DNA from 2 places in the Methylobacterium sp. WCS2018Hpa-22 genome. Region 1 is predicted to be linked to the other one. Evidence: predicted binding sites of a transcription regulator. Region 1 holds the regulator's gene; the other holds the start of a gene.

Region 1 (3,409 bases):
GCGGGAATCTACCACGTCGTCTCGATTTCCGGCCTCCACATGGTGCTCGCAGCCGGCGTCGTGTTCTGGCTCGTCCGCGCGCTGCTCGCCCTCGTTCCGGGGCTCGCCCTGGTTTGGCCGATCAAGAAGATCGCCGCCGGTTTCGCCATGGTGGGTGTCACGGCCTATTGCGTTTTCTCGGGCTGGGATATCGCTGCCGAACGCTCGCTCATCATGACGTTGGTGATGCTCGGCGCGATCCTGGTGGATCGCCCGGCTTTGAGCATGCGGAACCTCGCGCTCGCTGCCCTCATCGCCCTCGCGCGAGAGCCGGACGGGATTCTCGGCCCGAGCTTTCAGATGTCCTTCGGCGCGGTAGCCGGCCTCATCGCTTGCGCCGGTGCGCTCAATCGCTGGATGCCGCCACGCGAAGGTGCGGGCCTCTTGGCCCGAACCTGGCGGTTTCTGGCTGTCGCGGTCCTTGGCACCCTGGCGACGACATTGATCGCCCAGATCGCCACGGCGCCCTTCGCGACCTATCATTTCCAGACCGTCCAGCCCTTCGGCATCGTCGGCAATGCCCTGACCTTGCCCCTCGTCTCCCTGGCGGTGATGCCGGCGGCGGTCCTCGGGATCCTCGCCTATCCCTTCGCACTGGACCAGCCGGTCTGGTGGGCGATGGGGCTCGCCGTACGCGGGATGCTCACGATCTCCGGCTGGATCAGCGGGTTCGGACACGCCACCCTCGTCGTCCCGGCCTATGGCAGCACGGCACTCTGCCTGCTTGCTCTCGCCTTGCTCCTGCTGACACTTCCCGTCTCGAGCTTACGCTGGATCGGCCTTGCTCCGGCCGCTCTCGGTGTCGTGCTCGCTACCATGCCGCCGCGTTACGACGTCTACATCGACCGTGAGGGTGGCGGTGCAGCCTTCCGCGACGGGGACGGGCGATTGAGCATTCTCGGCAGCCCGCCGGCCTTCGTCCTCGAACAATGGCTCAAGGCGGATGGCGATTCGCGGAAGGTCGCCGCCGTCGCAGCCTCGCCGAGAAGCCGATGCGATACCGTCGGATGCGTCGTCGAGTTAGGGCCGGGTCGGATCGTCGCCCTGGTCAAGGACAAGCGGGCCTTCGCGGAGGATTGCGAACGGGCGAGTGTGATCATCGCCCGCCGTGACGCACCCAAAGACTGCCGGGCCGGCTTCGTCATCGATCGCGCATACCTGGCACTACGCGGCGCCACCGCCATCCGTTTCGGCCCCGAAGGACCGCAGGTCACGTCCGCCCACCAACCTCATTCTCGTCCGCCATGGCGGCGGGCGGTCGCCGTCGTCACGCCGTCCCCTTCGCCTCCGAAGGAATCGGGACCGAGTGCGAAACCCATAGAACCCGAGGGCGACGACGGCGATCCGTCATCCGAAACGCAGTCGGACGGGCTTCAGTAACGACGGACCAGGCTGACGAGCCGCCCCTGGATCTGAACACGATCCGGACCCAGAACCCTTGTCTCGTAGGCTGGGTTTGCCGCCTCCAGAGCGATGGAGGAACCGCGGCGACGCAGGCGCTTCAATGTGGCCTCTTCATCGTCGATGAGGGCAACGATGATGTCGCCGGTATTCGCAGTGTCCTGCTTCTTGATCACGACAAGATCACCGTCGAGGATACCTGCTTCGATCATCGAATCGCCACGGACCTCCAGAGCGTAATGTTCGCCGCCGGCCAGGAAGTCCGGTGATAGCGTCACGGAATGGCTCTGGTTCTGTATGGCGGAGATCGGCGTGCCGGCCGCGATCCGTCCCATGACCGGGATCGTGATCGACCTTCCGCTCTCGTCCTGGGCCTGGGTCGTTGGCTGGCGCAGGGACGGCATCGCCTTGGACCGACCGCCTTCGACGACGCTCGGCGTGAAGCGGCGAACTTCACCGGCGGGAGCGGGCTTCGACGCCGGTGCACCGGTCAGGCTCTCAGGCATCCGGATCACTTCGATCGCCCTGGCGCGATTCGGCAAACGACGCAGAAATCCGCGCTCTTCGAGGGCCGTGATCAACCGGTGGATCCCCGACTTCGATTTGAGATCGAGGGCGTCCTTCATCTCGTCGAAGGAGGGCGGGACGCCACTCTCCTGCATCCGTTGTTGGATGAATTGGAGAAGATCCAGCTGCTTACGCGTCAACATACAGATCACTCTTCCACTGAAGCCAATGGCCGCGACTAACGCCGCTGAAACAAAACACGAACACGGTAGACGTTCCGCAAGTGTTCTGCAAGGGTTCCGTTAACCCGGTGGTAGAGTTTGTTCCTGAGGTGCAATGTTCCGCTCAAGCGGCCTTACCGCGGGCCGGCTTGGCGTCCGCCGGTATTACCCGCAGGGCCCTTCAATCATCCGAAGGGGCTTCGTGCCGCGGGGGCTTACCCCGCCCCTGTATGGCGGGCCTTCGCGGTGTCCGGCGGAGCCGCGCGCCCAGTCCCCGCCGATGACTTAGTCGGTCACCGACGGCCGGGGAGCCATGCGATATGGCGGGTACTCTGGGGGCAGCGTCGATCAGTCGAGATAGTCACCATATTTCTCAACATGGCTGGCGAGGCCGAGGCCGTGCTCGCGCACGAGGCGTTCCGCCAGATCTGCATCGCGCGCTTCCAATGCCTTGATGATCGCCACGTGTTCCTTGATCGAGTTGGCCGCGCGTTCCCCCTGACGCAGCGCGGTGTTGCGAATACCGCGGACATGCATCAGCAGGTTGCTGGTGATGTCTTTGATCACGTCGCACTGGCCGAGCGAAATGATCTTCTGGTGGAAGCGAATGTTGGCTTCCGAATACTCGTCGAGATGATCCGACGGGCGTCCTTCATAGAATTCTGGAAAGTGCTCGCGCAGGCAGTGAAGTTGTTCGTCGGTGGCCCGCTCGCAGGCGAGGCGCGCAGCCATGCTCTCCAAGGCAGACCAGGCCTGGATCATGCTGACAATTTCTTTCTTCGACTTCTTGATGACGAAGACACCGCGACGGGCCTCGAACCGCACGAAGCCTTCCTGCTCCAATACCGTCAGCGCTTCGCGCACAGGGGTGCGGCTCACGCCAAGGTTCAAGGACAACTTTCGCTCATCCAGGCGAACCTCTTCACGCTGATTATAAATGTTCATGTTCGTGATTGCTTCTTTGAGCGCGTCATAAGCCAATGCACGCAAGCTTGAAGTCGCAACGATAGGCTTTACTTGAAATGTGTCGGTTTTAACCATTTTTCATGCCACCTAGAATAATTTAAACTCGCACACGCGGGCGAGCACACTTGGTGTGAAGCATGCCAAACTCGCGTTTGAAATACAAGGAATGCCTCGGCCCGCTCAAAGCTCTTAACATAAGCTGAGCGGCGCTTTCCTCGCTACGGTTCGAAGAGCAGACTTCCGATTACCATGAAGGAAGGAGTTGTATTCTTCCT
Region 2 (3,409 bases), on a different contig from region 1:
GGACGATTACACCGCCGAGGTTCAGCCGAAGGCGGTGGCGGCGTAATTCGGACCGCACTTCGCGGGGCCACGTCGCGGGCGCTTGCCAGGACGAGGCGTGAACGACGCCTTGCCCTCGCTCACCGGGGATGCACATCGAGCTGGTTCTTCGTGAGGAGGCTTGCCGTCCATCACGCAAGTGGGCGCGATGGACAGTCCCGGTGTGGAAGCCTGCGGCTCCCAGACACCTGCCTGCTCGGATTTTTCAGCGGACGATCCTAACCGAAATCGAACATCCAAGCAGATTTCCTCATCCTGAGGTGCCCGCGTCAGCGGGCCTCGAAGGAGGCCTCCAGTGGTCGCGCGATCCCTGGAAGGCTCCTTCGAGGCCGCTACGCGGCACCTCAGCAGGATGAGGCGAAGCCCTGGAAAAACAGCCCGGACAGGCCCTAAGCCGCGTCGCCGTATCGTGCCAGGTCTTCCGGCCTCGGGACCTGTCCGCTGCGGTTCTTCACGGCCGGACGATCGGCGACCTTGCCGCGCCAGTCGTGAAGGGCGGTGAGTTCCGGGGCGATCGGCAGGCCGACGATCTCGGCGAACATCAGCCCGGCGAACAAGGTGATGTCCGGCATCGAGAAGCCCTCTCCGGCGAGAAAGGGCTGCTTCGCCAGCAGATCGTTGAAATAGGGCATGTTGGCGACGGCATAGGCGCCGCGCCGCTGCCCCCATTCTTTGGCCCCGCTCCAATCCGGCATCCGCCATGGCCGCAGCGCGCCGCCGAGGCCGGGGGTGCCGTAATGGAAATAATCGTCGACGGCATCGATCAGCATCATCTCAGCGCGCCGCTGCATCATGTGGATGACGCCTTTGTCACGCGGTGTCGTACCCGTGAGGGTCGGATGGCCGTCCAGGTTATCGAGATATTCCGTGATCGCCGTGGATTCGGTGATGATCGTTCCGTCATCGAGTTCGAGGACCGGGACCTTCCCGATCGGGTTCATCGCCAGGAAACCAGGCTGCTTCTGCTCGGCGGCCATGAGGTCGATGCTGACGAACTCGATCCTTTCCTCCAGCCCCTTCTCGGCGAGGACGATGCGGATTAGTGCGGGATGGGGACCCGCCTCCCGGTCGTAGATTTTCATCGGCGCACTCTCTATCTGCCAGTTGGTAGATACACCATGCAGGTCGATGACGATACGTCAATGTCTACCTGCCAGTCGATAGAATTCAGGTGTAGAAGCGGAGGATGAGTGAGAGCACCCGGGAACTGATCCTGAACGCGGCAAGGCTGACCGCGCAGGCACGCGGCTATGGCGGCCTGAACTTCCGCGATCTCGCGGAGGAGGTGGGAATCAAGGCGGCGAGCATCCACTATTATTTCCCCGGCAAGGCTGCCCTGGGGGCGGCGGTGGCACGGCGTTACCGGGAAGATGCGTTCGCTGCCCTGGAGGCCCTATCGGACGCATGTCCGGATCCAGTCGCCTGTCTGCGGCGCTACCCCGACACGTTCCGCACGGCGCTCCAGAACGACAACCGAATGTGCCTCGGCAGCATGATGGCCGCCGAGCACGACGACCTGCCGGACGACGTGAAGGCGGAGGTGCGAGCTTTCGCCGAGGTGAACGTGGCCTGGATCGGCAGACAGCTGGCCGCCGCATCCCCGGTCACCGCCGAGACCGCCATGCCGAGAGCCTGGGCCATCTTCGCGGCCATCGCCGGCGCGCAACTTCTGGCGAGAGGCCGGTCGGATCTCTCCGTCTACGATGCGGCGATCGACACCTACCGTCAGGCGGGACTTCTGCCGGGCTAGCGGGGCACCAACGATATGGCCGCCGGTTGCCGGAACGAAGGATCATGGCGGAGTGAGGCTTACACCCCGCATCCTGGGGATGGTCAGGGTTCGGAACTCATCGGCGACCGCCTCGTTATGGAGAGAACAATTCATGAACGAGGTCGAGCGATGACGAAGAAGCAGGCGACGGACGAGAACGAGAACCCGAAGACGGCGGGTGGCGATGCATCGAACCGGATCAAGGATCCGAGCGAGTGGACCACGGGCGACGAGCCGATGACCGGCGCGCAGGCTTCCTATCTCAAGACCCTGTCGGAGGAGGCGAAATCACCCGACTCGTTCGAGCCGGATCTGGACAAGGCCGAGGCCTCCAAACGGATCGACGCGCTGCGTAAGGAATCCGGAAAAGCTTGATGGTCGGCAGCTCCGGTCGCGGGCTTGCGGCACGCGTTTTCGATAGGGCGAGACCCGATCCGTCTCGTCCTGCATAGTGATGTCTAGCGCGCCTTTGGCTCGGCCCTTCGGGGCCGGGCGACACCGGTGACGCGGAATGACGATGTGAGCGGTGAAAGCGCTGGGCCGTTGCTGCCGGATCGCGGGACATCGAACCGGGTGTCGAGCCCCTGGTCGCGTTGGTGGAGGGGCACGTACCCATTGGAAGTCCCACGGCGTTTCGCCGGTATTTGTTTAAACCGTCGGCAATGATTTTCGTCGTAGGAAGGCGGGCGCTGCTTCTTCAGGGATCGCCTCGCTCGATGACGATTTCTGAAAAAAACGGTGTGACATCTGCGGTCGCCAAGCCGATCGCGTCCTCGGCTGGCCCTTCGTCCCGTCTTTCACGAAGCGCTTCGCGGTTCGCCCGAGATACAAGCGGGACGTCCGCGATCGAATATGCGCTGATTGCCAGCGTGATCGTCCTGGGGATCGTCACGGCGCTGCTGAATTACACCAACCGGGTCCGCGAGCTTTACGAATCTGTCGCGCAGGCCTTCACCCGGAGTATTTAAGCGTTCGTGCCCCGCGCGTCTCGTGCGGCGCCGGCTTCAGCGCCGCGTCTGGCCGGGCCGGTTCGGCGTTGGGTTGTTGGCTTTCGACGAGCCCACGGACGCCATGCCGTCACGCCACAGGCTGTCGAACAGGCTCTGCATCGTCCTGGCGTTTTCCTGCTGAACCTCCAGCCCGGACTGAAACATCTGCTGCAACAGATCGAACGGGTTCAGCGCAGCACCTTGCTGCGCGCCGGCCGAGGCCTGACGGGATTCGGGCGTGGGGGAAGAATCCTGCGCCGGTCGAGCCGCCGGGAACAGGCGTGCGGGCGGCAGGCTCTTCTGTGCCGGAGCGGTACGAGCAGGGGCGGCGGCCTGCATCGGCGAAGACAGCATCGCACCGCTCGCTTTCATGAAGCCGTTCATCATCTCGGTCCAATAGGGATGGGTCGGGATGCCGAAGGGCGAGGGCGGGGGAGGCGCGGGCTGGGGAGCGGGCTGCCCTGGATTCATCATCACGTGGACGATCCCCGCCACGACCATGCCGGCCATGAGCGGCAGCATCTGCCGAAGGGCGGGCGTCGCCACGCCGCTCACCGCAGCCGCCTGTTGCAGGACGGCCTGGCTCAGATGCTGCGAGCCGAAGAGCTGG

The links. Region 1 encodes LexA, which represses DNA repair genes until DNA is damaged. Its sites were predicted from a motif close to TGTTCNNNNTGTGTTCNG; they were not measured.
Region 2: RQI43_RS02705 (DUF3072 domain-containing protein) is a predicted target of LexA. The motif match lies at 1,912-1,929, and genes of this name have one in related genera.

The regions. Positions count from the first base shown of each region.
Region 1 is NZ_JAVTJA010000006.1:283,435-286,843, forward strand. It holds gene RQI43_RS10680 (ComEC/Rec2 family competence protein) at 1-1,419, shown strand, start outside; gene lexA (transcriptional repressor LexA) at 1,413-2,150, opposite strand; gene RQI43_RS10690 (GntR family transcriptional regulator) at 2,517-3,209, opposite strand.
Region 2 is NZ_JAVTJA010000002.1:46,454-49,862, reverse strand. It holds gene RQI43_RS02720 (branched-chain amino acid aminotransferase) at 1-46, shown strand, start outside; gene RQI43_RS02715 (glutathione S-transferase family protein) at 429-1,121, opposite strand; gene RQI43_RS02710 (TetR/AcrR family transcriptional regulator) at 1,226-1,789, shown strand; gene RQI43_RS02705 (DUF3072 domain-containing protein) at 1,940-2,185, shown strand; gene RQI43_RS02700 (Flp family type IVb pilin) at 2,527-2,778, shown strand; gene RQI43_RS02695 (DUF937 domain-containing protein) at 2,815-3,409, opposite strand, start outside.